4 regions of the Pseudomonas sp. S2_B07 genome follow, and region 1 is predicted to be linked to each of the others. Evidence: predicted binding sites of a transcription regulator. Region 1 holds the regulator's gene; each other region holds the start of a gene.

Region 1 (7,755 bases):
CCAGGCCGAATTGAGCCTGCGTGGCGATGGCGAGACCGAAGGCGACAAGACCACCAATCGCCAGTTGTTCGCCGGCCTGCCACTGACCGCTGCCGAGCCACTGATCGAACCGACCTACGCCGAACCGCGTCGCTCGGCGCCTGCCCCGGCACCGGCTGCTGGCGGCGTTGATCCACGTGCGTTCGACTCGATGCGCTTCGAACTCAACAGCCTGCGTGAACTGATGGAAGTACAGCTCGGTTCGCTGGCCTGGAATCAGCTGCAAGGCAGTCGTCCGGCCCAGGCCAACCTTTGGCGTCGCCTGCAACGCATCGGCCTGTCCGGCCCGTTGTCGCGCGATCTGCTGGCCATGATCGGTGATATCGATGAGCCCCGTCAGGCCTGGCGCATGTTGCTGGCGCACCTGGCGCGGATGATCGCCACACCGGAAGTCGAGCCACTGGAAGAGGGCGGCGTGATTGCCATGGTCGGCCCTGCCGGCATGGGCAAGACCACCACCCTGGCCAAGCTCGCTGCCCGTTACGTGCTCAAGTACGGCGCGCAGAACATCGCGCTGGTGAGCATGGACAGCTTTCGCATTGGCGCCCAGGAGCAGCTCAAGACGCTGGGGCGCATTCTCAATGTGTCGGTGACCCACGTCGATCCGGGCCAGTCGCTGGTTCAGGCGCTGGAGCCGCTGCTGCGCAAACGCGTGGTGCTGATCGATACCGCAGGCCTTCAGGCCAGCGATCCGGCCCTGCGCATGCAGCTCGAAAGCCTGGCCGGGCGTGGCATCAAATCAAAAAATTACCTGGTGCTCGCAACCACCAGCCAAAAACAGGTTCTAACAGCCGCTTATCACAGTTACAAGCGCTGCGGGCTCGCTGGCTGCATCCTGACTAAACTGGATGAAACGGCAAGTCTGGGCGAGGTGCTGAGCCTGGCGATCAGTCATGAATTGCCGGTGGCGTACCTGACCGATGGTCCGCGGATTCCGGATGATTTGCATCTGCCGCGCCGTCATCAGTTGGTCAGTCGCGCCGTGAGCGTGCAAATGCAGGAAGAACCCAGCGAAGAAGCCATGGCTGATATGTTCGCTGATATTTACCACAGCCCGACCAAGCAGGTTGGCTAAGGTAGTCATGAACAGTTTTTGTACCTACATCGATGGTCTGCCATGCATTGTTCCATTTGCGAACGCGCAGCCAGTAATGTGGCCTCCGTCTATGCAAGACAAGGTAAAGAAATAACATGGGCAGCATGCATCCCGTACAGGTGATCGCGGTGACCGGCGGCAAAGGTGGCGTCGGCAAGACTAACGTGTCAGTGAATTTGTCACTGGCCCTGGCTGAACTCGGCCGTCGCGTCATGCTGTTGGACGCTGACCTGGGCCTGGCGAACGTCGACGTTCTGTTGGGACTGACACCCAAACGTACCCTGGCCGACGTGATCGAAGGCCGCTGCGAGCTGCGCGACGTTCTGTTGCAGGGCCCGGGCGGTATTCGAATTGTTCCGGCCGCGTCCGGTACCCAGAGCATGGTTCATTTGAGCCCGGCTCAACACGCCGGCCTGATCCAGGCGTTCAGCGACATCGGCGACAACCTCGACGTATTGGTGATCGACACCGCTGCGGGCATAGGTGACTCGGTAGTCAGCTTTGTTCGCGCAGCGCAAGAAGTCTTGCTGGTGGTCTGCGACGAGCCGACCTCGATCACCGACGCCTACGCGCTGATCAAACTGCTTAACCGCGATTACGGCATGAACCGCTTCCGTGTCCTGGCCAACATGGCCCAGAGCCCGCAAGAAGGTCGCAACCTGTTCGCCAAGTTGACCAAGGTCACCGACCGCTTTCTCGACGTTGCCTTGCAATACGTCGGCGCGGTGCCTTACGACGAAAGCGTGCGCAAGGCTGTGCAGAAACAACGTGCCGTGTATGAAGCCTTCCCGCGTTCCAAGTGCGCCCTGGCGTTCAAGGCCATCGCGCAGAAAGTTGATACCTGGCCGCTGCCTGCCAACCCGCGCGGGCACCTTGAGTTTTTCGTCGAGCGCCTCGTGCAACAGACCGCAGGACCCGTCCTATGACAGCCAGTGGCTACAACCTCTACAAGAAGTCGGCACGTGACGCGCAGTACGAGCTGATCGAGCGTTACGCGCCACTGGTCAAACGCATTGCTTACCACTTGCTGGCCCGTCTGCCGGCCAGTGTCCAGGTTGAAGACCTGATCCAGGCCGGGATGATCGGCCTGCTCGAAGTATCGACCAAATACGACGCCAGCAAAGGCGCCAGTTTCGAGACGTACGCGGGCATACGAATCCGCGGCGCCATGCTCGATGAAGTACGCAAGGGGGACTGGGCGCCACGTTCGGTCCACCGAAATACCCGTATGGTCAGTGACGCAATTCGCTCTATTGAAGCTAAAACCGGCCGTGACGCTAAAGATCACGAGGTTGCGGCCGAACTCCAATTGAGTCTCGACGATTATTACGGGATTTTGAACGACACCCTGGGCAGCCGCTTATTCAGTTTCGACGATCTGTTGCAGGACGGCGAACACGAAGGGCTGCACGAGGATGGCGCGAGTGCTCATCTCGAGCCGTCACGCGATCTGGAAGATGAACGCTTCCAGGCGGCGCTGGCGGACGCGATTGCCAATTTGCCGGAGCGCGAGCGACTGGTGTTGGCGCTGTACTACGACGAAGAGTTGAATCTCAAGGAAATCGGTGAGGTCCTGGGGGTCAGCGAATCGCGGGTCAGCCAGTTACACAGCCAGTGCGCGGCCCGTTTGCGGGGGCGTTTGGGGGAGTGGCGAGCGCGCTGAAGGCAGTGTGGGGACACTGCGAACGGGGCTGGTGCGGATTTGAACGGCACCGGTCGCGATCTGTTGTGCTCCAGACAGTCATCGAGTGAATTGCCGAATTGATTGAAATGGCGCGTCCAGGTGCTGGGCGCGTTTAAGACTGCTTGGAGGTCGAATTGGACAAGAACATGAAAATCCTCATCGTTGATGACTTCTCAACGATGCGGCGGATCATAAAAAACCTGTTGCGTGACCTTGGGTTCACCAACACGGTCGAGGCTGACGATGGCACTACCGCCATTCCGGTTCTCAACAGCGGGAGCATCGACTTTCTGGTAACGGACTGGAACATGCCTGGCATGACCGGTATCGATCTGCTGCGCCACGTGCGCGCCGATGAAAAGCTCAAGCACCTGCCGGTGTTGATGGTGACCGCTGAAGCCAAGCGCGAGCAGATCATCGAAGCGGCCCAGGCCGGTGTAAACGGCTATGTGGTCAAACCCTTCACGGCCCAGGCGTTGAAAGAAAAAATCGAGAAGATTTTCGAACGCATCGGTTGATCCACTGCGCCACGGGGGAGCTATGGAGCATAAAGAATCTTCACAGGGCGATTTTGAATCGACCCTGAAAAAACATGCCGTCGAACTGGTCGCCAGCCTTGAAAAAGGCAGGTTCGGCGAGGCTGTGCAACTGATCCATGAGCTCAATCAGACCCGTGACCGTGGCCTGTATCAGGAAGTGGGCAAGCTCACTCGCGAGCTGCACAGCGCGATCGTCAATTTCCAGATTGACCCGAACATGCCGCAAGCCGAGGAAGTGTCGCAGATCACGGACGCCACCGAGCGCCTGGGGTATGTGGTCAAGCTGACCGAGGCCGCGGCCAACCGCACCATGGACCTGGTGGAAAGCGCCACGCCGCTGGTCAACAGCCTGAGCGAAGAAGCCCAGGCGTTGAGCACGGACTGGAGCCGGTTCATGCGCCGCGAAGTCGGGGCTGAAGAGTTCCGTGAGCTGGCCCGCCGCGTCGACGGTTTCCTGACACGCAGCACCGAGGACAACCGCACGGTGTCGAGCAACCTCAACGACATCCTGCTGGCTCAGGATTACCAGGACCTCACCGGTCAGGTGATCAAGCGCGTGACCCAGTTGGTCACCGAAGTTGAAAGCAATTTGCTCAAGCTCGTCCTCATGGCCAGCCAGGTAGACCGCTTTGCGGGTATCGAACATGACCGTGAATCGATGCTCGCCGAAAAAGATCCACAAAAACATCTCTCTCAGGGTGAAGGTCCGCAGATTCATGCCGATAAAAGAGAAGACGTTGTGTCCGGTCAGGACGATGTGGACGATTTGCTATCCAGCCTGGGATTTTAGCGTTTCAGCATTCTAGGTTTTTTAGGTTTTTAGACCTGTAGGAGCACCCCCTTAATGAGCTTCGGCGCCGATGAAGAGATCCTTCAGGATTTCCTGGTTGAGGCCGGCGAGATTCTAGAGCAACTGTCCGAACAACTGGTCGAGCTGGAAAGCCGACCGGATGATGCGGACTTGCTCAATGCAATTTTTCGCGGTTTTCACACTGTAAAAGGGGGCGCCGGCTTCCTCCAGCTCAACGAGCTGGTGGAGTGCTGCCACATCGCCGAAAACGTGTTCGACATCCTGCGCAAGGGTGAGCGTCGCGTCGATTCGGAACTGATGGACGTGGTCCTCGAAGCGCTGGACGCGGTGAACAGCATGTTCGGCGAGGTCCGCGAGCGCAGCCCGGTTACGGCGGCGACACCTGAATTGCTGGAGGCCCTGGCCCGTCTGGCCGAGCCGCAAACGGCAGATGAAGCTGCACCGGCTGCTCTCGTGGCTGAAGCACCTGCCGCCGAAAGCGAATCGGGCGACATCACCGATAACGAATTCGAGCAACTGCTGGACTCGCTGAACGCCGTCAAGGCTCAGGCCGAAGCGCCAGTGGCTGCAGCACCAACGCCTGCCAGCGATGCTGCTGCCAGCGACGAAATCACCGATGCCGAGTTCGAGTCGTTGCTCGATCAATTGCACGGCAAAGGCCAGTTCGCCGTTGATGCCGTGGCCCCTGCGCCAGCCGCACCGGCTGCGCCAAAAGCGGCGGGCGACAGCTCCGACATTACCGACGACGAATTTGAAGCACTGCTCGACCAGTTGCACGGCAAAGGCAACTTTGCGGTGGATGCGCTGGAGTCGGCCATTGCTTCGGTACCGGCTACACCTGCGCCAACTGCGGCGGCGGTGGGTGGGGATCTGATCTCCGATCACGAGTTCGAATCGCTGCTCGACGAATTGCACGGTAAAGGCAAGTTCACCGATGTGGCGACAGGCACTGTCGTCACTGCCCCGGCGCCCGCTGCCAAGGCAGCGGCACCGGCGGCCAAGGCACCAGAACCGAAAGCCGAGGCACCGAAACCGGCTGCCGCTGCCGCTGCTGCACCGGCCCCGGCCCGTGCTCCGGCTGCGCCGCCACCGGAAAAACCGGCGAGCGAAGCCGAGACCACCGTGCGGGTCGATACCGCGCGTCTCGACGAAATCATGAACATGGTCGGCGAACTGGTACTGGTGCGTAACCGTCTGGTTCGCCTGGGTGCCAACAGTGCCGACGAAGCCATGTCCAAGGCGGTGTCGAACCTCGACGTGGTCACGGCTGACCTGCAAACCGCGGTCATGAAGACCCGGATGCAACCGATCAAGAAAGTCTTCGGGCGCTTCCCGCGCCTGGTTCGCGACCTGGCTCGCCAGCTCAAGAAAGAGATCAACCTGGAACTGGTCGGCGAAGAAACCGACCTCGACAAGAACCTCGTCGAGGCCCTGGCCGACCCGCTGGTCCACTTGGTGCGCAACGCGGTCGACCACGGCATCGAGTCGCCGGAAGAACGCGAAGCCTCGGGCAAGTCCCGTGGCGGTCGAGTCGTACTTGCGGCGGAACAGGAAGGTGACCACATCCTGCTGTCGATCTCCGATGACGGCAAAGGCATGGACCCGCACGTCCTGCGTTCCATCGCGGTAAAACGCGGTGTGATGGACAAGGATGCGGCGGATCGCTTGAGCGACACCGAGTGCTACAACCTGATTTTCGCGCCAGGGTTCTCGACCAAGACCGAGATCTCCGACGTGTCGGGTCGTGGCGTGGGCATGGACGTGGTGAAAACCAAGATTTCCCAGCTCAACGGTTCGATCAACATCTACTCGACCAAGGGCCAGGGCTCGAAGATCGTCATCAAGGTCCCGCTGACCCTGGCGATCATGCCGACGCTGATGGTCATGCTCGGCAACCAGGCGTTTGCGTTCCCGCTGGTGAACGTCAACGAGATCTTCCACCTCGACCTGTCGACCACCAACGTGGTGGATGGTCAGGAAGTGGTGATCGTGCGCGACAAGGCGCTGCCACTGTTTTACCTCAAGCGCTGGCTGGTCAGCTCCGCCGCTCACGAAGAGCAGCGCGAAGGCCATGTGGTGATCCTTTCGGTGGGCACGCAGCGGATCGGCTTTGTCGTCGATCAGTTGGTGGGCCAGGAAGAAGTGGTCATCAAGCCATTGGGCAAAATGCTCCAGGGAACCCCGGGCATGTCGGGCGCCACCATCACCGGTGACGGCCGCATTGCGCTGATTCTCGATGTTCCGAGCATGCTCAAGCGTTACGCCACGCGGCGTATTTGATTCTGGTGGAGCGGGGCGACTGAGCCTCGCTCCGTCTAACGGAGTGTTTATGGCAGTCAAAGTCCTGGTGGTGGACGATTCGGGGTTTTTCCGCCGCCGCGTCTCGGAAATTCTTTCAGCGGATTCGAATATCCAGGTCGTCGGCACGGCGACCAACGGAAAAGAGGCGATCGATCAGGCCCTGGCCCTCAAGCCGGACGTGATCACAATGGACTACGAAATGCCCATGATGGACGGCATCACGGCCGTGCGGCACATCATGCAGCGCTGCCCGACGCCGGTGTTGATGTTCTCCTCGCTGACCCACGAAGGCGCCCGGGTCACCCTCGATGCGCTGGATGCCGGCGCCGTGGATTTCCTGCCGAAGAATTTCGAAGACATCTCCCGTAACCCGGAGAAGGTCAAGCAACTGCTGTGCGAAAAGATCCTGAGCATTTCGCGCAGTAACCGTCGCGCCAATACCTACAGTGCTCCGGCCCCGGTCGCCGCGCCTGCTCCAACTCCTGCGCCTGCAAGCGCCAGCAGTTACGGCAGCCATGCACCGTCGCGTCCGGCGCCGGCGCCGATTCCGGCACGCACCCATGCGCCTGTGTCGTCCGGCCCATCGTCGCCTGCACCAAAACGCAAAGCCTACAAACTGGTGGCCATCGGCACGTCCACGGGCGGTCCGGTAGCGCTGCAACGGGTCCTGACCCAGTTGCCGGCCAACTTCCCGGCGCCGCTGGTATTGATCCAGCACATGCCGGCGGCGTTCACCAAGGCCTTCGCCGAACGCCTGGACAAGCTCTGCCGGATCAGCGTCAAGGAAGCCGAGGATGGCGACATCCTGCGTCCTGGCCTGGCGTTGCTGGCACCGGGTGGCAAGCAAATGATGATCGATGGCCGTGGCGCGGTGAAAATCCTGCCGGGCGACGAGCGTCTGAATTACAAACCAAGCGTGGACATCACCTTCGGTTCTGCTGCCAAGTCCTACGGTGACAAAGTTCTGGCGGTCGTGCTGACCGGCATGGGCGCCGACGGTCGTGAAGGGGCTCGCCTGCTCAAACAGAGCGGCAGCGCGATCTGGGCTCAGGATGAAGCCAGTTGCGTGATCTACGGCATGCCGATGGCCATCGTCAAAGCCGATCTCGCCGATGCGATCTACGGGTTGGAAGATATTGGCAAGCACCTGGTCGAGGCGTGTATCTGATGGATGTTTTAAGCCTGATTGGCATCATCATGGCGTTCGTCGCCATCATTGGCGGCAATTACCTTGAAGGAGGCCACCTTGGCGCGCTGGCCAACGGCCCGGCAGCCCTGATCGTAT
Region 2 (7,755 bases), 1.2 Mb from region 1:
GATTCGGATGACGATCTGTTTGTAGCCGATCGCCAAATGACTTTGCAGGGCCTGGCAAAGGTTGGCGATCTTGCGCGAACGCTCGTCGAGAACAATCGCCTGGTGCAGGAAATGCCGCTCCAGGTGTCTGCAGACGTAATACACCTCGGGCCTGAGCAGCTCGAGCATGGGCAGGCGATTGGCACTCGGTGTCAGCAGTTGGTTGAGTTCACCCAAGGCTTGATAGAGCTGGCGCGCGGTTTCGCCGATGTTGGCTTTGGGCAGGGCGGCGATCCAGCGCTTGAGGTCGCGTGGGGTGGCTTCGCAGAAAGTCAGGCGCAATTGCGCGGGGAGCGGGGCGCTTAGCAGCAGGTGGGGACTGGTTTCATTCATGCCGTGGAAAAACTCCAGCCGGTCAATGGGCAGTGAATGACCTGACTGTAGCAGCTATGTCCATCAGCGCGGGACAACCAGAGCGGTCGCCACCGAGTGGTATCCGCTCCTCCGAAGATGTTCGCAAGAGCGGATCAGCGGATCAGGCCTTAGGCAGACCCATGCCCTGGCCCATCTGTACCGGCGAACCGGCCGCCAGTTCTTCGGCCCATTTGACCTGGTCTGGCCCGAACAGCACGACAGCGGTCGAACCCAGTTTGAAGCGACCCAGTTCCGCACCTTTCTCCAGATGAATGGGCGCGCGCGCGGCTTCGTCGTAGCGGAAGGTTTTCAATTCGCGTTTCGGCGGCGTGACCAGCCCGGCCCAGACGGTTTCGATCGACGCAACGATCATCGCGCCCACCAGCACCACGGCCATCGGCCCGCGCTCAGTGTCGAAAATGCACGCCACACGTTCGTTGCGGGCAAACAGCTCCGGCACGTTTTCGGCGGTGGTCTGGTTGACCGAGAAAATCCGGCCCGGGATGTAGACCATCTCGCGCAGGGTGCCGGCCAGCGGCATGTGCACGCGGTGGTAGTCCTTCGGCGACAGGTAGATAGTCGCGAAATCACCGCCCATGAACGGCGCGGCGTTGGCCGCGTCACCGCCCAGCAACTCCAGCACGCTGAAGCTGTGGCCCTTGGCCTGGAACACCCGACCGTGTTCGATCGGACCGAGCTGGCTGACTGCGCCATCGGCCGGGCTGAGGATCGCCCCCGGGGTTTCGTCGAGCGGACGAGCGCCGTCCTTCAAGGCGCGGGTGAAGAACGCGTTGAAGTGTTCGTAGGCAGTCAGGTCTTCGACCAGCGCCTGGGACATGTCCACCTGATAACGCTTGGCGAACCAGGCGGTAAAGGCGTTCTTGAACCAGCGCACGCGGCATTCGGCAATGCAGCCGGCCAGTCGCGAGAGCAAGTGATGGGGCAGCAGGTATTGGCTGAGGATAAACAGACGCTTGTTCATTAACTGTCCTTAAACCTTAAATCTCTACGGGGGTGTCGGGGTGGTTGCCCCATTCGCCCCAGGAACCGGCGTAGCCTTTGACCCGCGGATAACCGAGGGATTTGGCCACCAGATAAGTGAAGCCAGAACGGTGGTGAGTCTGGCAGTGAGTAATGACTTCTTTGTCTTTGCTGATCCCTAGCTGTTCGAGGATCTGCGGCATGTCCGTGCGGATGCGCAGGTTACGCGCCTTGTCCATGCCGGCAGTCCACTCGAAATTGACGGCGCCCGGAATGTGCCCGGCCTTGGCCGCCAGCACTTTCTCGCCGGAGTACTCCAGCGGCCCGCGCGCGTCCCAGATCGCCAGGTCGGCGGCGCCGAGTCGGCTTTGCAGGTACTCGCGGGTCGCGGTGGGTTCGTCGTGCAGGGTCAATTTCACCGGGCCGCCAACGGGGGCCGGGATCTGGATCGACATCGGCATGCCTTCTGCCAGCCAGGCCGTCAGACCGCCGTCGACGTAGTGATATTTACGGTGGCCGATGACGTCCAGCAGCCAGATAAAACGCCCGGCCCAGCCACCACCTTCGTCGTCATACACCACGTACACCGCATCGGGGTTGTGGCCCAACTCGCCAAACAGCGCTTCAAGTGCCGCTTGCGGCGGCATCAACCCCGGTGCCGGCGCCTGACCGAGTTGCGTGCGTTTCGGATCAACAAAACGCGCGCCGGGAATATGCCCTTCGGCATAGCGGGCACTGCTGGTCAGGTCCACCAGAATCAGATCGCGGGCCTCGAGGCGAGGGAGCAAGTCGCTCGGCTCGATCACCAGCGGCAAGCCAGAGAAGTCAGACATGTGAGGTCTCCAGGGCACAAAAGGGTGGATTGTAGCGCAGCGTCATTGGCCGCGGTGGCTAAAGGTGTTCAAGGCTTTCTCAATGCACTGCGCGGTTTTGCCGAAGGCTTGCACGGTGATTTCCGAGAACGGCCCGCCGCCCTGATCCGCCACCACCACCATGATCACCCGACCATTATTGACCAGTGAGCGCAGGATCAAGTGTTCGCCACGGAACTGCGCGCGCAGGTTGCCAGGCAACAACGCCGAGAACTGCGCGGTGTTGGCCGGTGTCAGGCGCACTTGGGCCTGTTGCGAGAGCAAACGTTGTAGCACAGAGCTTTGGCTCACCGCGAAATTCAGCCCGGCCGCTTCTGCTGGCAAACCGGCAACCTGATGCACCCGCAGATTGGCGTGCGTGCGATCAGCCATCAAGATCATGACGCGACGCATGCCGCACGCGACCAGAGCGTCCCGGGCGGAGGTGGTCAAGTGCATCGCGTTGGTGAAGGGGCTTGGCTCCACCAGCAACTCGGCGCATTGGCTGCGCCACTTCGCCAGGTCTTCGGTGGTCGGCGCCGGGGCCGGCAGCAAGGCGGCGTGGACCCGGTTCATGCCCCACGGCCAAAGCAGCGAAACAGCGGGGTGCCAGAGGTCCGGCATGGCATGCAGTCGGGCGCTGTTGGCGGCCTGTTGGTGCAATTGTTGCTGCACGTCGGCCATGGGCATTTGCAGGTAAAGGCTGGTCAGGTATTGCCAGCGCTCGCTGTGCGGGCTGTCCCACGCCTGTTGCGCCGACAGTGCCAGACCGTTGGCCAGCAGCACGGTATTGGCCGGCTGATTGAGCCAGCGCCGCAGGGTCGGATCGTCATCGAGGCGGTTTTGCTGGCGCAACGGATGATCACTATCGCGGGCAATGCGCAGCACTTTGACCAGTTCGCGCTGCTCGGTCAGCAGCAGGCGATACCCCTGTTCTACCCAGATCGGCAGGCGCCAGATGGTCACCAGAGCCTGGCAAATATCCAGCAGGCGCACCCCGAACAACTGCTTTTCGACCTTGCGCGCCGACTCACCTTTATGGATGACCCGCAGTTCCCATTCTTCGAGCAATTGCGGATAGGTCAACGCCATCGGCCACAGCGGCGAGAGGAACAGCAGACTGCCCCAATGAATGTCCTGCCACAGCCGAGCCAGGCGACTGGCAAAAAAACCATTGGCCTGTTGCGTCGCGTGCTGGCTGATCAATTGCAACTGGCGCAAGGCAAGCGGGATCTGCATTTGGGGTTCGGCGGGGAGGCGGGCGAGCAGTTCTTCGGTGCGTTTCAAGCCGAGGCGATTGATCGCCACTTCCAGGTTTTCCGCAGGCTCGGTCATGCTGCCGTGGGTATGGCGATTGGCTTCACGAATGATGCTCAAGGCCAGGGCCGGGCTGTCTTGCATCAATTCGGCGATATCACGCAGTGAGCTGCGGTTATCGGCGATAGCTCTGCAGACACGGTCATGGCTGTCTTGCGGAACCGGCAGGCGCACGCCATCGAGAAGCTTGACCCAGCCTTCTAGAGTGGTCGGTTTTTGAGTGGGAGTGTTCGTCTGGTTAGCCATGGTTGGACGCAATCTTCGTCTGCATTACCTATGCCCGGAGTAGGCTAAATTAGCTTTTCGCTTGAACGGCCTATAGTCTGGCGCAGTTTTGCCGATAAGGAGAAGAAGAGATTTTTCGACCTCCGAATATGACCTTGAACCCGACTCAGTAAGTGCTCTCCTACCTATGGCTAAAATTCTCGGCATCATTGTCGTATTCGCGAGCGTGCTCGGCGGGTACGTGCTCTCCCACGGCAAGATTGCTGCCCTTATCCAGCCTTTCGAGGTGATGATTATCGGTGGTGCAGCCTTTGGCGCATTCCTGCAAGCCAACCCTGGCCACATGGTCAAAAACGTTCTGAAGAAAGCCTTCGGGATGTTCAGCTCGCGCTTCAACCACACCTTTTACCTTGAAGTGCTGGGGCTGATTTACGAGATCCTCAACAAGAGCCGCCGCGAAGGCATGATGGCCATCGAAGGCGACATCGAAGATGCTGCCGCGAGCCCGATTTTCGCCAAGTACCCGGCGGTGCTCAAAGATGACCGCATGACCGCGTACATCTGCGATTACCTGCGCATCATGTCCTCCGGCAACATGGCTCCCCATGAGCTGGAAGGCCTGTTCGACATGGAACTGACCAGCCTCAAGGAAGACCTCGATCACCCGTCCCACGCGGTGAATGGCATCGCTGACGCCATGCCGGGTTTCGGTATCGTCGCGGCGGTACTGGGTATCGTGGTGACCATGGCCTCCCTGGGTGAAAGCGATCAGAAAATGATCGGTGTACACGTGGGTGCGGCATTGGTCGGTACCTTCTTCGGTATTCTCGCGGCGTACGGTTTCTTTGGCCCGCTGGCTCATGCCCTGGCCCACGATGCCAAGGAAGAACTGAACGTCTACGAGGCCATCAAGGCTTCGCTGGTGGCCTCGGCGTCCGGCATGCCGCCATCGCTGGCCGTGGAATTCGGTCGCAAGGTTCTGTACCCGGCGCACCGTCCTAGCTTCGCTGAGCTGGAACAAGCGGTTCGCGGTCGATAGTGCTCTGTTTTGCAAATACGTTCCTTTTTTGGCGAGTGACTGTTGTTGCCAGACAAGGCGCCGAGACGAGTCATAGCCCGCTATGGCGAGGAGCGGCAACGCCGTATGGCGACAACAGGCACCGTCAAAAAGGAACAGTATTTGTGAGACAGAGCACTCTGTATGGAAAATAACCAGCCGATCATCATCAAGCGCGTCAAGAAATACGCGAGCGGGCATCACGGTGGTTCCTGGAAAATCGCTTTCGCGGACTTCGCGACGGCGATGATGGCGTTCTTCCTGGTGCTGTGGCTGCTGTCCACCGCCACCCCGGAACAGAAGATCGCCATCGCCGGTTACTTCAAAGACCCGGTCGGCTTTACCGAAAGTGGCACGCCGTACATCATCGATCTGGGTGGCTCCCCGACCCTGGCGCCGGAGAAAACCCTCAACCCCGAGGTGAAATCCCAGCCGCAGCCAGACCGCGTCACTGTCGACACCGAACAGGTCGAAGGCATGGCCGAGCAGGTCGAGAAGGAACGCCTGGAACTGTTGCTGCAAGAATTGCAGAACAAGGTCGATGAAAATCCGCAGCTGCAGAAATTCAAGGACCAGATCCTGTTCGAGATCACGCAGGACGGTTTGCGTATCCAGATCATGGACGCCGAAAACCGCCCGATGTTCGACTCCGGCAGTGCGCGTTTGAAACCGTACTTCGAAGACATCCTGCTGGCCATGGCCGACACCATCAAAGCGGTGCCGAACAAGATCAGCATCAGCGGTCACACCGATGCCAAGCCGTACTCGGGTACCGGCGATTTCGGCAACTGGGAACTCTCGGCCAACCGTGCCAACGCCGCTCGCCGTGCGCTGGTCGCCGGCAGCTATCCGGATCAACAGGTGGCGCGGGTGGTCGGTTATGCCTCGTCGGCACTGTTTGACCGCGAGAACCCGTTCAATCCGGTCAACCGCCGCATCGACATCGTGGTACTGACCAAGAAAGCCCAAAAGGCCATTGAAGGCTCGCAAGGTGCAGAACCTGCGCCAGAGCCGGCACCAGCCCCGGCAGCACAAGGGCAGGGCGGTCCGGGCGAAGTGCCGGCCAAACCAGTTGACCCGAACGCCTTGCCGGCGGACAAAGAGCCGCTGCCGGCCCATGAGCTTCGTGAGCGTCTGAATATCTTCGAAAACCCGGCACCGAAACCGGCTGAACCGCCGAAGCAGTGACCGACAAAAAAGCCGACAGCGATGTCGGCTTAATTTTTGTGCCTGTCAGAAACCCCGTTGAATACGGTTCTTGAGCTGGTCGTGGAACAGCTCGGCATTGCGTTTGTAGGTGCCATAAAGGGATTCGCTGATTGAATCCAGTGTCATTGAGCGCTTGGTCGCCACTTCCTCTCGATAGGCATCGATGAAAAACTCCAGATCCCTGTCGGTGCTGATCTTGGGCCATTTATCGAGATACAGCGGCAGTTCCGCCGGTTCTGTCTTGAATGAGCAGATCCGTCGATTACTGATGGTCGCTTCACCGATTTCAAACGGCACCCACCACGACAACGCGGTCTTGCCCGAGACCACCGCAATCAGATGCGTGCACGCGGTGATGTTGCGGGTGATGACCCCGGTGATGTCGTCAGTGGTCTGTGATTCCGGATCCAGCACGTCGAAGTAGGTCTTGATGTTGGCCTGAATCAGGCGGGAGTTGATGGCGATGGCGTGGGGGCGGTCGCTATGGCGGTAGCTGATAAACACAGGCATCAGAAATGTCCTTTGATCGCGAGTTCGCGGTAGTAGGCGCCGAGGGCGGTCAGGCGGCAGCCGGTGGAATGCAGGGCGGCGTAGTACATGTGCTCGGCGTCTACCGGTTCGATCAGGCTGTGGCGGTTGCACTTTTGCAGTTGCTTGAAGATGTCGCCGTTGTCGGAATCGAACGCGGCCTCGGTCGGTTCATAACTGGGGTCCAGCGGGAATACGTAGCTAGGTTCGGGGAACCAGTCCTTGAGCTTGCGCAGGGTTTCTTCGGCAATCAGCGGCGTCACTTCCCGCAGCGGCACAAATTGCGAAACGTTGGTCTTGAACACCGGCCGTTGCTCCCATGCCCCTAACGCGTTGTCGACGAACGAATACACGCTACCCGGCGTGACCTTGCCCAGCACATTGGCAGCTCCACCGTGCAGTGCTTGCAGCAGGAGGTCGGTAAACACGCCGTGGCCGCGACCTTCGAGCGCCACCTGGTCTTTCTTGCAGGCAGTGAGAATGGTCAGGCCTTCGCTGATCACGCTGCTACCACCGCGCAACCCGCGCATGGCTGCCGCCGCGCCGGCCTGGCAGCAGTCGAGGATGATGATTTTGTTCTTGATGTGGGGGGCGTTTTCCGCCCAGTTGAGGATGTCGCTGATGCGGATGCCTTCGACGCCTTGGCCGAAATCCTGAGGGATCAGCAGGCCTTCATCGATGCTGGTATCAAATTGGCCGTGACCGGCGAAGTACAGCAGCGCCACATCGCAATCGCCGGAAAACAGACTCTGGATCTGCTGCTTCAGGTTCGTATGAGTGAGGTTTTCCTCCGCCGAAGTCAGGACCTTGCTGCTGAAGTTCGGACGCCCGTTGGCGTGGCGCTCCAGCACCGAGGCCATGGCCATCGCGTCGTTGTTGCAGCCACTCAATGGCGACACATGGGTGTAGTGGTTGATGCCTATGAACAGTCCCTTGCGCATGCTTACACCGCCGTGTGCAGGCGAATGGCGTTGACGATGCTGTTGGTGTTCCACGCACATTCGGCGTGCGCGGCATCACGCACCACCGTGGAAATCCGCTCTGCCCCAAACGGCTTGACCGCAATGATCACCTTGCCCATCCGCTTGGCGATCTCGATTTCCTTGTTGATCCACTTGCTGTAGGTCGAATACATCCCCGCCATGATCAGCACCGCCGAGCAGGGGCGGATTTTGTTTTCGATGGCGGTTTCCA
Region 3 (7,755 bases), 1.2 Mb from region 1:
CCCCCGGCGGTTTTCCCAGCTTCCCCGCAGGACCTGAAACGGTTGGCGGTGCTGTTCGAGCCAAAGGTGAGTTGCCTTGAAAAATTCCAGGCGCTCACTCAGTTCGGGCTGACAGCGCTGGCCGTCATCTGTCCAGTCGACGTGCTCCGGCGATAGCAGCAGGTGAAAATCGTAATGGCGAGCCAATAATGCCGGCTCAAGCCATTCAGGGCAGTCGCCAAACAAGGTCTGGCTCCAGAGGATATTGCTCAGCAAGTGAGTGTCGAGAATCAACAGCCGGGGCTGCCGGGAGCGGGCTTCATCTTCCCATTGCAACTGGCCGCGGGCGATGTCGGAAATATCCCCCAGGCAGGTGTCGCGTGGGTTCTGCTCAATGAACCAGCGCACGTATTCATCAACCCGCACACCGCCGAAATGGCCCTGTAACTCAGCCGCCAGCCAGCTCTTGCCACTGGATTCGGGCCCCGTGAGCACCAGCACCTTCATGCGCGCAGTACCGGGTCGGCACGCCATTCACGCCAGCCTTGCACGGCCAGCAGCAGGAACAGCGCATAGAGGGCCGACGTGAGGTACATGCCTTTGTAGATGAACAGCCCGACGAAAATGACATCGACGGCGATCCACAGCGGCCAGCATTGCACGCGTTTTTGCGCCATCCACAGTTGCGCGACCAGGCTGAACCCCGTGAGTGCAGCGTCGAGCCATGGCTGGGCAGCATCGGTCCAGTGCGCCATGGCGGCGCCCAACAGCACACTGCCCAGCGCGCCGACCGCGAGGCCCAAAGCGACTGATTTCGAGTCAAGCCGGCTGACCTGCCGACCGGTATTCGCTTCGCCTGCACGGGTCCATTGCCACCAGCCATAGAGTTGCAGCGCGGCGTAGATCACTTGCAGGAGCATGTCCGAATAGAGCTTCACCTCAAAAAAGATCCAGCTGTACAGCAGGACCATGACCAGGCCAATTGGCCAACACCAGGGGTTCTGTTTGACCGTCAACCAGACGGCGATCACACCGAGGGCAGCGGCAAACAGTTCAAGCCCGGACATGGAGGTTCCTTGGGGAGAGCGAAGTGGGGGGCGGATTGTACCGGCAGCCGCCGCCAAGTAGAACCTGCTGGCTAGTAGCAGCTGTCGAGCAGCGCGAGGCTGCGTTCGGCAGCGCAGCTGTCGTAAACCCTGTACACGCGGTCTGACTCAAACACCGCGCTGCGTGAATTCACGACGACTTCGTCGCCGAACGCAGCCTCCCGTTGTTCGACAGCTGCTACAGGGGGGTTACACGCGAAATTGCTTGAGCAAACCGTTCAACTGCTCGCTCAGGTCTTTCAGCCGAACACTGGCCACACTCGATTGCTCCGCCGCCAACGCGGTGCTGTGGGACAAGCCCGCGGCCTGGGTCACGTTCTGATTGATGTCTTCCACCACATGGGCCTGCTGCAACGTCGCGCTGGCGATAGACGCGTTCAGCCCGTTGAGGTTGCGTAACGCCTGGCCAATCGCATTCAGGCTCGCACCGGCCAGACCGGCTTGTTCGATGGTCAGTTGGGAGGCGCGGCTGCTGTCGCCGATGACCTTGACCGCCGCCTCCGAATGGCTTTGCAGGCGTTCGATCATCGACTGGATTTCCGCCGTGGACTTCTGCGTGCGCTGGGCCAGCAGGCGCACTTCATCGGCCACCACCGCGAACCCGCGACCCTGCTCACCGGCCCGGGCCGCTTCGATGGCGGCGTTGAGGGCGAGCAGGTTGGTTTGCTCGGCGATGGAGCGGATCACCTCCAGGACGCTGCCGATCTGCGTGCTTTCCGTTGCCAGGGTACGAATCACCTCGACTGCCTGATCGATGGTGCCGGACAGTTTGTCGATCTGCTGCAAGCTGCCGTCGATGTTGATCTGGCCTTGCTGCGCCTGGGATTCGGCATCGCGCATTTCGCTGGCCGCATGCTCGGCGTTCTTCGCCACATCCTGCACGCCATAGGTCACTTCATTAATCGCCGTGGCCACCAGTTCCATCTGCTGCGACTGTTGCTGGCTGCGTTGCTGAGCCTGGGCAGCGTCATTACCCAACTCACTGGACGACTGACCCAACGCACTGGCGGACACCTGCAGCTCGGTGATCACCAGGCGCAGCTTGGTGGTAAACGCGTTGAAGTGTCGTGCCAGTTGCGCCACTTCGTCCCGGCCGTGGGTATCGAGGCTGCGGGTCAGGTCACTTTCACCGCTGGCGATATTGGCCATGGCGTTCACGGTGTCTTGGAGCGGGCGCACAATACTGCGGGCAATCAGGATCACCAACAGCGCCATCACCAGCGCGATGACCACGCCGAGGAAAGTGGCCTTCCATACCTGGCCGTTAAATTCGGCCTGCGTGTCGTCGATGTACACGCCCGAGCCAATCACCCAGCCCCAAGGCTCGAAGAGTTTGACGTAAGAGGTTTTTTCCACCGGGGCACTGGCGCCCGGTTTCGGCCAGCGGTAGTTGACCATGCCGGCGCCCTTGGCCTTGGCCACGGCGACCATTTCGTTAAACACCGCAAAACCATCCGGGTCGCGGATGGCCGAGAGGTTCTGGCCGTCCAGCTTGGGGTTGGCCGGGTGCATGATCATCACCGGCGTCAGGTCGTTGATCCAGAAATAGTCGCTCTGGTCGTAGCGCAGTCCGCGAACCGCGGTCAGTGCCTGTTTCTGCGCGGCCTCGCGCGTGAGGGTGCCGGCCGTTTCCAGGTCATGGTAGTAATTCAAAATGCCGCTGGCGGTCTGTACCACGTGCTGGGTTTTCAGCGCCTTGGCCTGATAAAGGTCGTCGTGAATCTGCTTGAGCATCAACATGCCCAGTGTCAGCAGCATCACCACCGACACGATCAAGATGAGCCACAAGCGTCGGCTGATCGACACACTGCGCAAGCTGTTCATAACGCGGTTACTCCAGTTTTCTTTTTATTGTCATAAACCAATGCCCGCATCCAACCACGCTTTGCCGGTCGGGCCTATGCGACCCAAGTCCTATTCCGCAGCAGCGTTTTAAAGGCTTGTCTGATAGGATTTCGGCCCCGCGCGGAAAAACCTGAATCACGCTCGATTTTTCACGGAATTTTTACGGTTTCGTCTGGATCCTGTGCGCGCGGAACTTCAACTACGCTCAGCGCGATGAACGTTTAAACAAAACTAACGGGGCATGCCTGGGGGCATTGCTTTTTGGGGGATTGATGGATCTTTGGACCGCCTTTCAGGCATTGATACTTGGCGTAGTAGAAGGGCTGACAGAGTTTCTGCCCATTTCCAGTACCGGGCACCAGATCATCGTCGCCGACTTGCTCAACTTTGGTGGTGAGCGGGCTATCGCGTTCAACATCATTATCCAGTTGGGTGCAATCTTGGCGGTGGTGTGGGAGTTTCGTCGCAAGATTCTCGATGTGGTCACCGGTTTGCCAACGCAACCGAGCGCGCGTCGCTTCACCGCCAACCTGCTGATCGCCTTCATGCCGGCGGTGGTATTGGGGGTGATTTTCTCCGACCTGATTCACCATTACCTGTTCAACCCGATTACCGTCGCGACGGCGTTGGTGGTGGGCGGTGTGATTATGTTGTGGGCCGAGAAACGCCAACATCAGGTGCATGCCGAAACCGTCGACGAGATTACCTGGCAAGATGCGCTGAAAGTCGGTTTCGCCCAATGCCTGGCCATGATTCCAGGGACATCGCGTTCCGGGTCGACCATCATCGGCGGGTTGCTGTTCGGCCTGTCGCGCAAGACCGCTACCGAGTTCTCGTTCTTCCTGGCGATGCCGACCATGGTCGCGGCGGCGGTGTATTCGGGGTTCAAATACCGCCACCTGTTCGTGCCGGCTGATTTTCCAGTGTTCGCGATCGGTTTCGTGACAGCCTTCATCTTCGCGATGATCGCGGTCCGTGGCCTGCTCAAGTTCATCGCCAGCCACAGCTACGCAGCGTTCGCCTGGTACCGCATCGTGTTCGGCCTGGTCATTCTGGCCACTTGGCAGTTCGGCTGGGTTGACTGGTCCGCGGCCAAGCCATGAGTGACGCCGGCAGGCACCACGACCCCGGACGCAGGTCCGGGGAGAGCGCATCCAGAACCTGCGGCTCAAACTGCTGGTTTTCGCAGTGCTGTGCGCGTTGCCGCTGTTTGGGTCGGTGTCACTCTGGCTGCGTGGGGTGTCGCTGATTCCGCTGGCGGCATACGGGATCGTCAGTGTGCTGGCGTTTTTCCTGTACTGGAGCGACAAACGCAAGGCCCGCACCGACGCCTGGCGCACGCCGGAAAACGTCTTGCACGCGGTCGAAATGGCCGGTGGCTGGCCCGGCGCCTTGCTGGCCCAGCAGGTGTTTCGGCACAAGACCCGCAAAGTCTCCTATCAACTGCTGTTCTGGCTGATTGTGTTGCTGCACCAGGTGTTCTGGATCGACCAGATGTTTCTCGGCGCAAACCTGTTGGCTTTGTTTTAAAGCAGCAGTCCCACCTGGGTGCGCTTGGGCAGTTTACTCACCACCAATTGGTGGGACCGTTGCAATAAGCCTTGCAGTTCTTCGGCGCCCAGCGGGTAGGGCGTTTGCATGATGATCCACTGGGCTCTCGCCAGATAGGGAGCCGGGTGGATGCCCGGTCGATCGCAATGCCCCAGGAACAGGTCCTTGTCGACTTTGAAGGCCAGGGAATCGCCGCGCAAGTTCTGCAACGCGAACATCTTGTTTCCGGCAATCGAAAATACCCGTACACCGCCCCATTTATAGTCTTCCCGCGCACCCGGCAGCGCGAGACAGAACTGCGCGACATCCTCTTCGTTCATACGTCCAGCCTTCATATCAAACGGTCCCCACAGGCGCTGAATGTTTCGATCAAATGGTCGAGCCAGGCACGAACCGCCGGCATCACCCCGCGCCGGTGAGGGTAGACCGCTTGCAGCCAGCCGCCAGGCAACGACCAATCGGGCAACAGTTGAACCAGCGAACCGTCTTCCAGCTCCGGCTCGCAATACATCATCGGCAACAGGGTAAAACCCTGGCCGGCGAGGGTGCAGGCCTTGCGCACGATAAAGTCATCAATGCCCAGCCGCGCCTCCATGCTGAGATCGACACTTTTGCCCTGTTGATCCAGCAGGCGGATATGCACCATGCGGTCGGCTTCAAGGGCGCCGAGCACGGGCAGGGTTTTCAGGTCTTCGGGGTGATTGATTTCACGTCCGTGCAAAAACGCCGGGGTGGCGACCATGGCCATTTGTGCCTGGCGCAGGCGTCGGGTCACCAGCAGCGGATCTTCGTCGCCGAGCTCTCGCACGCGCAAGGCGACATCGACGCCTTCAGTCACCAGGTCGACCCGGCGATTGAGCAGCATCACTTCCAGTTGCACCTGCGGATACTTCTCAAGAAATCGGGCGATGACCGTCGGCAACATTTCATGCGCGAGGCCCACGGGGCAGGACACTCGCAAGCGCCCACGTGGTTCGCTGGACATGCTGGCCACCGCTTCATCGGCCATTTCCGCTTCCAGCAGCATCGCCTGACAGTGCCGCAGGTAGCGCTCGCCCACAGCGGTCAGCTTGAGTTGCCGGGTAGTGCGTTGCAGCAGGCGCGCACCGAGGCGTTCTTCCAGTTCGGCGATACGCCGCGACAGGCGCGACTTGGGTATCCCGAGCAAACGCCCGGCGGCCGCGAAACCGCCGGCTTCCACCACCTTGGCGAAATAGTAGAGATCATTGAGGTCTTGCATGACGGCAGTCCGATTGTTCTATCAGTGGGACGAACTATCGCATTGTTGCGGTCTAATCAGCCATTGGTTTCGTCTGTAGGATTCACTCCATCAGATCGCCCCGTGGCGGTCCTCACCTGGAGATCCCACATGAAACTGTTGCATATCGATTCGAGCATTCTTGGTGACAACTCGGCTTCCCGCCTGCTGAGCAGCGAAGTCGTCAAAGCCTGGCAAACCGCAGAGCCAAACGCCGTGGTCACTTACCGCGACCTGGCCGCCGATGCCATCAGCCATTTCTCCGCCACGACCCTTGTTGCCGCGGGCACTACCGCCGAACTGCGCAACGCCGCCCAGCAGCACGAAGCCGAGCTGAGTGCCACTACCCTGGCCGAATTCCTCGCCGCCGATGCCGTGGTGATTGCCGCACCGATGTACAACTTCACCATCCCGACCCAACTCAAGGCCTGGATCGATCGCATCGCTGTTGCCGGTCAGACCTTCCGTTACACCGAAGCCGGCCCTGAAGGCCTGTGCGGCGGCAAGAAAGTCGTGATTGTCTCGACTTCCGGTGGCCTGCATGCCGGTCAGGCCACGGGTGTGGCTCACGAAGAGTACTTGAAAGTACTGTTCGGCTTCATCGGCATCACCGACATTGAATTCGTCCGTGCCCATGGCCTGGCTTACGGTGATGAAGTGCGCACCAAAGCCATGAGCGACGCTCAAGCGCAAATCAGCGAGCAATTGTTCGCCGCCGCGTAAGGCTTGCGTAAAAACGCAAAACAGCTCAGGCAACACCCCAAAAAACTCTGTATTCTGGTCACGCAAGTGCCAGATACGGAGTTTTTTGTTTCTGGCCGTTTCAGGTTGTGGCCCAGGTTATGCAGCAGGGGGTTAACGCTCCCGTTCTGCAACGACCTTGGTGGCCGCGATTGCTGGTACAAGGCCGCTGCCTCGATCAACCGAGGAGAACGGGCTTTCCGGTCAAGTAACAAAATGGTGGGGCATCCTTATGGTGCGTCTTTGTGCAACGTTACTGTTTTGCCTGCTCAGCAGCCTGAATTCAGTGCACGCCGCGCCTGCGCCCCATCCTCACTGGAGCGTCGGCTTCCATGAGATGAGTTTTCTCGACCCTCTCGATTTGCAACCGATGCACGCCATCGCGTTCTATCCCTCCAGTGACCGCGAACACACCAGCAGAATCGAGGGCTACACGGTCGAAGCCGGTGAAGACATCCCGGTGGCTATCGGCCGTTTCCCGATGCTGATGCTGTCCCATGGCAACACCGGAACCCCGTTGGCCCTGCATGACCTCGCCACCTCGCTGGCGCGCAAGGGTTTTGTGGTGGTGGCGGTGATCCATCCCGGCGACAACTCCAAAGACCACAGCCGTCTTGGTACGTTGAGCAATCTTTACGGACGCCCGATCCAGATTTCCGAAGCCATTACCGCCACCCTGGGCGATCGCATGCTTGCGCCGTTCGTCAATGCCAATCAGGTCGGGGTCATCGGCTATTCGGCGGGCGGTGAGACGGCGTTGATCCTGTCGGGTGCCACGCCTGATCTGGATCGTCTGCGTCGTTATTGCGAGGAACGCCCGGACGACCGCGATGCTTGCAACACTAAGGGTGAATTGATTGTGGATCGTGACGATCTTCAACCCGTGGCCGACCCGCGTGTGCGTGCCTTGCTGTTGATGGCGCCGTTGAGTTTGAAGTTCGGCCGTCACACCCTGTCCGAGGTGCATGTGCCGGTGCTGCTTTATAGCGGCGACGGCGACAAACTGGTCGCATTCGACAAGAACGCCGCTGCACTCGCGCGTAAGTTGCCAATTGCCCCTGATTTCAAATTGCTGGCGGGAGCCGGGCACTTCGTGTTCATGGCGCCGTGCAACGAAGAGCAGATCGCCGCCATGCCGGCGCTGTGTACCGACGCCGACGGTGTCGACCGCGAGGGCATCCATCGCGACATGATTTCCGAGGCCGGGCGATTCTTCTCTCGCACCCTGGGCATCGCCACCCGCGCAGGCCTGCAAACCGCAGATCAGTGAAGCAC
Region 4 (7,755 bases), 290 kb from region 1:
CTGCTCATTTCAACGACCATGGCTCACCTCTTGCTCTTGATGGCAGTGCCGAGCACTTGCAGGTAAGCGACCAAGGCGTCCATTTCGGTCTTGCCCTTGAGCGAAGCGGTGGCCCCGGCGATGTCATCGTCGGTGTACGGCACGCCCAAGGTGCGCATGGCGCGAATCTTGGTTTCGGTGTGGCTGCTGTCGAGCTGATTGGCCACCAGCCATGGATAGGCAGGCATTTTCGATTCCGGCACCACGTTGCGCGGGTTGTACAAGTGCGCGCGGTGCCAGTCTTCCGAGTAGCGACCGCCGACCCGCGCCAGGTCCGGCCCGGTACGTTTCGAGCCCCAGAGGAACGGGTGATCCCAGACGCTTTCGCCGGCGACCGAGTAGTGGCCGTAGCGTTCGGTCTCGGCCCGGAACGGGCGGATCATCTGCGAGTGACAACCCACGCAACCTTCGCGGATGTAAATGTCGCGACCTTCCAGTTGCAGGGCGGTGTAGGGCTTCATGCCTTCCACCGGTTTGTTGGTCACGTCCTGAAAGAACAGCGGGACGATCTGGGTCAGGCCGCCGATGCTCACGGCCAGCACCATCAACAACAGCAACAGGCCGACGTTTTTCTCGATTGTTTCGTGTTTCATGGCGGACTCCTCAAGCCATCTGCGCGGCAGCGGCGACGTCGGCAGGCTGCGAGGCCCGTACGGTGCGCCAGGTGTTGTAAGCCATCAGGAACATGCCGCTGAGAAAGATCGCACCGCCCACCAGTCGCACGACGAAGCCTGGGTGGCTGGCCACCAGGGTTTCGACGAAGGAGTAGGTCAGCGTGCCGTCTTCGTTGACTGCGCGCCACATCAGGCCCTGGGCGATGCCGTTGACCCACATCGAGGCGATGTAGAGCACGGTGCCGATGGTGGCGAGCCAGAAGTGCGCGTTGATCAGGCCGATGCTGTGCATCTGCTCGCGACCGAAGATTTTCGGGATCATGTGGTACAGCGCGCCGATGGAAATCATCGCCACCCAGCCGAGTGCTCCGGCGTGAACGTGGCCGATGGTCCAGTCGGTGTAGTGGGAGAGGGCGTTAACCGTCTTGATCGCCATCATCGGCCCTTCGAAGGTCGACATGCCGTAGAACGCCAGCGACACCACGAGGAAGCGCAGGATCGGGTCGCTGCGCAACTTATGCCAGGCGCCCGAGAGGGTCATCATGCCGTTGATCATGCCGCCCCAGCTTGGCGCCAGCAGGATCAGCGACATCACCATGCCCAGCGACTGTGCCCAGTCCGGCAGTGCGGTGTAGTGCAAGTGGTGCGGGCCGGCCCAGATGTACAGGGTGATCAGCGCCCAGAAGTGCACGATCGACAGGCGATAGGAATACACCGGGCGCTCGGCCTGTTTCGGCACGAAGTAATACATCATCCCGAGGAAACCGGCGGTGAGGAAAAAGCCCACCGCGTTGTGGCCGTACCACCACTGGACCATGGCGTCGGTCGCACCGGAATACACCGAGTAGGACTTGGTGAAACTCACCGGCAACTCAAGGTTGTTGACGATATGCAGAATCGCCACGGTGATGATGAACGCACCGAAGAACCAGTTGCCGACGTAGATGTGTTTGGTCTTGCGCTTGGCCAGCGTGCCGAAGAACACGATGGCGTAGGCGACCCAGACGATGGTGATCAGAATGTCGATCGGCCATTCCAGCTCGGCGTATTCCTTGGAACTGGTGTAACCCAGCGGCAGGCTGATCGCCGCCAACAGGATCACCAGTTGCCAGCCCCAGAAGCAGAACGCGGCGATTTTCGGCGCAAACAGCTGTGTCTGGCAGGTGCGTTGCACCGAATAGAACGAACTGGCGAACAGGGCGCAACCGCCGAACGCGAAGATCACCGCGTTGGTGTGCAACGGGCGCAACCGGCCGAAACTGGTCCACGGCAAATTGAAGTTGAGTTCGGGCCAGACCAATTGGGCCGCGAGAAAAACCCCGAGCCCCATGCCGACGATGCCCCACACCACCGTCATAATGGCGAATTGGCGGACCACCTTGTAGTTGTAGGCGGTACTGATAGAAGTGTTCATGGTTCCCCATCCACGGTTCAGCTGAAGTGAAGTCGTCTGCGCAAGGCAATGACGCTCCCTTCGGCCGGAGTTATAGGCAGACTAAAAGCGAGGCAAGCATGGACAAACAGCACAAGGCCGGTATTGACGGGGATCAATGGGCGCAGTGCGTGCAGGATCATGGATGGTTGTGGAATGCGGCTACAGGGCCGGCATCGACGACGTTGATCCTTGCCCATGGCGCCGGAGCGTCGATGGACAGCGAATGGATGAACGACATGGCCGCACGCCTTGCTGCGCTGGGCGTCAACGTGTTGCGCTTCGAGTTTCCATACATGGCGCAACGGCGTGTTGATGGGGGTAAGCGACCACCCAATCCGGCGCCGAAACTGCTGGAATGCTGGCGTGAGGTGTATGCCGTGGTGCGACGCCATGTCACTGGGCGTTTGGCTATTGGCGGCAAGTCCATGGGTGGGCGGATGGCGAGTTTGCTGGCTGATGAGTTGGGGGCGGATGCATTGGTGTGTCTGGGGTATCCGTTTTACGCAGTGGGTAAACCGGAAAAACCTCGGGTCGAGCATTTGGCCGGGTTGAAAACGCGGACGCTGATTGTTCAAGGCGAGCGGGACGCGCTGGGGAATCGTGAGGCGGTCGAGGCTTACACGTTGTCACCGAGTATCGAAGTGTTCTGGCTGGTGGCAGGGGATCATGATTTGAAGCCGTTGAAGGCTTCGGGGTTTACGCATGAGCAGCATTTGGCGACTGCGGCGCAAAAAGTAGCCGAATCTATCTGTCAGATTTTTAGTTTTAATACCTAGCCGGATCTTCATCAGATAAAAAATGAACGTTTGAATAGAGAATCCCCGATGTATCTATCAGGGATTTCTACAATGCGCTGGTAAGGGGAGGAATCCCTGCTGACCGAACTAAATGTTGTCCCGTAATTCGGAGGTCATTTGTATATTTCCTTCTGGATTTAAGTTGTAGCCGTCGCTGGTGAATGTGGCAGCAAAAGTGCCTGATACAGTCCCTTTTTTGGGGTCGAGCTTGATGCGGAGTTTTGCTGTGTCCGCATCGACAATCCTGATCCAATTACCTGGCTTGTCGGGAAGGGAGTGAAAGTGTTGAAAGTTGAGTCCGTTTCCGAGCGTGTACTCTTGCGCAATCAGATCGTCTCCCTTGTAATCGATCCACATTTGGTAGGCGAAATAAGTGCCCTCGGAGCTGTTTCCTACAGACCCCCAGAAGAGCCAGCTGATTTTTCCGCTGGCATGCTGATGTTTAGAAAAACTATTCTGTTCAGATGTTGTTTTATGTGCATTGTCATTCCAGTCGAACAAGTTTTTGGAAGTTATAGATTGTTGTTCTGGCAGTAAAATATCGTGAATAGCCATGGTTCGTCTCCTGCGGTTTATTGATTTGTTAATCAGGTAATTGCCAGGTTGCGAAAATGGTTTTAGCGGGTAATAGGTCTTTCTGCTACTGTCAAAGTTGTCAGTTGTATGTTTTGTTGAATTGTGATGATGGGGGAGGGAGTACATAAATAGCGTATAAAAAACAATTGGTTGAGTTAAAGCTCTTACGTCAAAAGGGACCGCATGGTTTCTACAGACGAAAAAAAACCGGATGTTTGATTTTCCGGTTTTTATTCATCCCTTCAACGATCAGCGATTAAACCGCTCCACCAACGAATACTGCGTATTAGCCGTCTTCGTCAGCTCTTCACTCAACAACGCCGAGTTCTGCGCCTGTTCCGACGTCTGGTCAGCCAGTTGCGAGATGTTGCTGATGTTGCGGCTGATCTCTTCAGCTACTGCACTTTGCTCTTCGGTCGCCGCCGCGATCTGGGTGGTCATGTCGGTGATGTTGGCCACCGCTTCGCTGATCCCCACCAGCGCCTGATCCGCTTCCAGTACCCGCGCCACCCCTTCTTCGGCCTGGCGATGCCCGGCTTCCATGGTTTGCACGGCGGTGCTGGCAGTCTGCTGCAGCTTGGCAATCAGGGCGTGGATCTGCCCGGTGGATTCACTGGTGCGCTGCGCCAGTTGACGAACTTCGTCAGCCACCACCGCAAAACCACGGCCCATCTCCCCGGCGCGGGCCGCTTCGATGGCGGCGTTCAAGGCCAGCAAGTTGGTCTGGTCGGCGATCCCTTTGATCACATCGACCACGCCGCCGATTTCGTCGCTGTCCTTGGCCAGTTGAGTCACGGTCAGGCCGGTTTCACCCACCACCACCGACAGACGCTGGATGGCATCGCGGGTTTCCCCGGCGATGTCGCGGCCGCGACCGGTCAGGCGATTGGCCTCCTGGGTGGCGTCGGCGGTGCGCTGTACGTGGCTGGCGACTTCCTGAGTGGTGGCGGCCATCTGGTTGACGGCGGTGGCCACTTGCTCGGTTTCGACGCGCTGACGTTCCAGGCCGCTGGAGCTGTTGTGCGCCAGGGTATCGGACTGTTTCGCTTGTTCGGTCAGGTGCTCGGCGGTGTCCTGCAGACGGGTCAGGCAGGTTTTCAGACGGGCTTCCTGGCTAAGGATCGACATTTCCAGGCGCGCCTGGGCGCCGCGGCTGTCGGTGTACATCTGTGCGATCAACGGGTCGGACGTGGTTTGCCCGGCCAGGACCAGCAGGCGCTTGAGACCACGCTGCTGCCAGCTCAGCCCCATCAGGCCCAACGGCACCGACAGGCCGGCCGCCAGGGCAAAGCCCCAATGGGAATTCAGCGTCGCACCGATCATGAAACTCAATTGGCTGACCAGAATGAACGGCAGCCAGTCCTGAAGCACCGGCAGCCATTTATCAGTCGATGGAATGGCGGACTTGCCCTGGTTGATGCGTTGGTAGAGCGCTTCGGCACGCTGGATCTGTTCGGTGGTGGGTTTGATCCGCACCGACTCGTAACCGATCACCTGGTTGCCCTCGAACACCGGTGTCACGTAGGCGTTAACCCAATAGTGATCACCGTTCTTGCAGCGATTCTTGACGATGCCCATCCATGGCAAGCCTTGTTTCAGAGTGCCCCACATGTGCGCGAACACGGCGGCCGGGACGTCGGGGTGACGGACCAGGTTGTGCGGTGCGCGGACCAGTTCCTCACGAGAAAACCCGCTGATCTCGACGAACGCGTCGTTGCAGTAGGTGATCACGCCCTTGGCATCGGTGGTGGAAATCAACCGTTGCTGTGCCGGGAAGGTCCGTTCGCGTTGGGTAATGGGCTGGTTGTTACGCATGGCTAATTCAATCCGCAAGGCTTTGAAAGGTTGTCGGCGGTGTCAGGAATTAGTTGAAATTATTTTTCAATAATCAGCGCTGCGTCGCAAAATGAGCATTGCCTCAACCCGCGAGCATCGGATAGGTGAACAGCGCGAAGTGCAGCAGGTTCAGGCCGAAATGGGTGGCAATGGCGGCACCCAAACCGCCGAAACGATAGGCCAGGCCGTACCCGACACCGGCGAGGCTCGCCAACAGCACCCATTGCCAGCCAGCACCCACATGCACCAGGCCGAACAGCAACGACGCGAGCAGCAGGGCGAGGTTTTCGCCATAGGGCAGGTGTTTGAAGCTACGGCTCAGGCCGCCCTGGATGTAGCCTCGGAACAGCGCTTCCTCAACCAGCGTGACTAGCAACAGATTGTTCAGCAGCCACAGCCAGGCCTGGTCTGGCCACTTCGGCGCCCAACTGATCATGCCCAGCAACAGCGCCCCACCCAAGGCCAGTACGGCACACAGCGTCAGGGCCAGGGCGGTGGCGTAAACGCCCAGGCGCCAGGAGCGCCGGCCGACAATCCATGGACATACCAGCAGTAGCCAGAAGCCGATCAGCGGTTTGTCCTGATTCAGGTACATGGAAAACGGCACGGCATCGGCGGTGAGGTATTGAGGGGCGATCGCGCGACCGTTGAAGAACCCGGGGAGCCAGTGCATCGCCAGCGACATGGCCAGGAAGATGAACAGGCCGTGACCGAAGTAACGGACGATCGGGAGTTTTTGCTGGCGGACGGCGGCACCGGCCGCTAACAGCAAGGCGATGGTGATCAAGGCCAGCCAGCTGAGTTGGCCGTAGGTCAAAGCGAGGCTGAAGCCAAGGGAGAGAAGGGCCAGGTAGGTCCATGGCAGGGCGATCATTGAGCATCCTTAATGTGCAAAATTTTGCGGCATACGCCGGCCCCCTGTAGGAGTGAGCCTGCTCGCGATAGCGGAGTGTCAGGCGACATTGATGTTGAATGTACCGCCCTCATCACGAGCAGGCTCACTCCTACAGAGGTTTTGTGTTGGGTATGCAAAAGCGGGGGGATTATGGGCCGTTTGCGGCACAAACAAAAACACCGCCCGAAGGCGGTGTCTTTGTCAGCAGGCCTTTATGAGGCAATCAACTGGCGCAGCACATAGTGCAAAATCCCGCCGGACTTGAAGTACTCGACCTCATTGAGCGTATCGATGCGGCACAGCACGTCGATCTTTTCCTTACTGCCATTTTCACGGGTGATCACCAGCGTCAGGTTCATCCGCGGCGTCAGCTCCACACCGGTCAACCCTAGGATATCCAGGGTTTCCTTGCCGGTCAGGTTCAGGCTCTTGCGGTTCTGATCCAGCTTGAACTGCAACGGCAACACGCCCATGCCGACCAGGTTGGAGCGGTGAATTCGCTCGAAACTTTCCGCGATGACCGCTTTCACGCCCAGCAGGTTAGTGCCCTTGGCCGCCCAGTCGCGGCTTGAACCGGTGCCGTATTCTTGACCGGCAATTACCACCAGCGGCGTGCCTGACGTTTGATAACGCATGGCCGCGTCGTAGATCGGCATTTTCTCCATCGTAGGAATATAGAAAGTGTTGCCGCCTTCCTCGCCGCCAAGCATTTCGTTGCGGATACGAATGTTGGCGAAGGTGCCGCGCATCATCACTTCATGGTTGCCGCGACGTGAACCGTAGGAGTTGAAGTCCCGCGGCTCCACGCCTTTGTCGCGCAAGTACTCACCGGCCGGGCTGTCGGCCTTGATATTGCCGGCGGGGGAGATGTGGTCGGTGGTCACCGAGTCGCCGAGCAGCGCCAGTACCCGCGCCCCGGCGACGTCCTTGACTTCCGGCGGCGGGCCGCCGATGTCGTCGAAGAACGGCGGATGCTGGATGTAGGTCGAATCGTCCTGCCACACATAGGTCGCCGCTTGTGGCACCTGGATGGCTTGCCATTGCTCGTCGCCGGCAAACACTTCGGCGTATTCCTTGTGGAACATCGCCGTGTTGACCTGACTCACTGAATCGGCAATTTCCTTGCTGCTCGGCCAGATGTCCCGCAAGTACACCGGATTGCCGTCCTTGTCATCGCCCAGCGGCTCACGGCTGATGTCGATGCGCACCGTACCGGCTAGCGCATAGGCAACGACCAGCGGCGGGGAGGCCAGCCAGTTGGTTTTCACCAGTGGATGCACGCGTCCCTCAAAGTTGCGGTTACCCGACAACACCGAAGCAACGGTCAGGTCGGCGGCCTGAATGGCTTTTTCAATCGGCTCCGCCAATGGGCCGGAGTTGCCGATGCACGTGGTGCAACCGTAGCCGACCAGCGCAAAACCCAGTTCATCGAGGTATTGAGTCAGGCCCGCTGCCTTGTAGTAGTCGGTGACCACTTTCGAACCGGGCGCCAGTGAACTCTTGACCCACGGTTTGCGCTTGAGGCCTTTCTCCACAGCCTTTTTCGCCACCAGACCCGCCGCC

The links. The regulator FliA, encoded in region 1, starts transcription of late flagellar genes. The targets are predictions, from matches to a motif close to CTAAAGTTTNNNNNNNNNNNGCCGNTAA.
Region 2: the regulator FliA is predicted to act here: its motif matches at 3,859-3,886, upstream of motA (flagellar motor stator protein MotA).
Region 3: the regulator FliA is predicted to act here: its motif matches at 3,038-3,065, upstream of AB4N43_RS03170 (methyl-accepting chemotaxis protein).
Region 4: the regulator FliA is predicted to act here: its motif matches at 5,307-5,334, upstream of AB4N43_RS07275 (methyl-accepting chemotaxis protein).

The regions. Positions count from the first base shown of each region.
Region 1 is NZ_CP162769.1:1,848,634-1,856,388, reverse strand. Features, by position in the region: gene flhF (flagellar biosynthesis protein FlhF) at 1-1,114, shown strand, start outside; gene fleN (flagellar synthesis regulator FleN) at 1,231-2,061, shown strand; gene fliA (RNA polymerase sigma factor FliA) at 2,058-2,798, shown strand; gene AB4N43_RS08630 (chemotaxis response regulator CheY) at 2,966-3,337, shown strand; gene AB4N43_RS08625 (protein phosphatase CheZ) at 3,360-4,148, shown strand; gene AB4N43_RS08620 (chemotaxis protein CheA) at 4,203-6,449, shown strand; gene AB4N43_RS08615 (protein-glutamate methylesterase/protein-glutamine glutaminase) at 6,499-7,638, shown strand; gene AB4N43_RS08610 (flagellar motor protein) at 7,638-7,755, shown strand, end outside.
Region 2 is NZ_CP162769.1:3,054,368-3,062,122, reverse strand. Features, by position in the region: gene AB4N43_RS14105 (molecular chaperone) at 1-372, opposite strand, end outside; gene asd (archaetidylserine decarboxylase) at 515-1,375, opposite strand; gene rhdA (thiosulfate sulfurtransferase) at 1,392-2,207, opposite strand; gene AB4N43_RS14090 (HDOD domain-containing protein) at 2,250-3,788, opposite strand; gene motA (flagellar motor stator protein MotA) at 3,955-4,806, shown strand; gene motB (flagellar motor protein MotB) at 4,969-6,012, shown strand; gene AB4N43_RS14075 (toll/interleukin-1 receptor domain-containing protein) at 6,058-6,543, opposite strand; gene AB4N43_RS14070 (caspase family protein) at 6,543-7,502, opposite strand; gene AB4N43_RS14065 (TIR domain-containing protein) at 7,505-7,755, opposite strand, start outside.
Region 3 is NZ_CP162769.1:683,977-691,731, reverse strand. Features, by position in the region: gene AB4N43_RS03180 (AAA family ATPase) at 1-486, opposite strand, end outside; gene pnuC (nicotinamide riboside transporter PnuC) at 483-1,046, opposite strand; gene AB4N43_RS03170 (methyl-accepting chemotaxis protein) at 1,275-2,909, opposite strand; gene AB4N43_RS03165 (undecaprenyl-diphosphate phosphatase) at 3,203-4,033, shown strand; partial or broken gene AB4N43_RS03160 (DUF1294 domain-containing protein) at 4,030-4,460, shown strand; gene AB4N43_RS03155 (MmcQ/YjbR family DNA-binding protein) at 4,457-4,816, opposite strand; gene AB4N43_RS03150 (LysR substrate-binding domain-containing protein) at 4,813-5,721, opposite strand; gene AB4N43_RS03145 (FMN-dependent NADH-azoreductase) at 5,851-6,462, shown strand; gene AB4N43_RS03140 (alpha/beta hydrolase family protein) at 6,713-7,750, shown strand.
Region 4 is NZ_CP162769.1:1,560,596-1,568,350, reverse strand. Features, by position in the region: gene AB4N43_RS07300 (cbb3-type cytochrome oxidase subunit 3) at 1-20, opposite strand, end outside; gene ccoO (cytochrome-c oxidase, cbb3-type subunit II) at 24-632, opposite strand; gene ccoN (cytochrome-c oxidase, cbb3-type subunit I) at 643-2,067, opposite strand; gene AB4N43_RS07285 (alpha/beta family hydrolase) at 2,166-2,864, shown strand; gene AB4N43_RS07280 (hypothetical protein) at 2,973-3,440, opposite strand; gene AB4N43_RS07275 (methyl-accepting chemotaxis protein) at 3,711-5,276, opposite strand; gene AB4N43_RS07270 (CPBP family intramembrane glutamic endopeptidase) at 5,380-6,171, opposite strand; gene acnA (aconitate hydratase AcnA) at 6,405-7,755, opposite strand, start outside.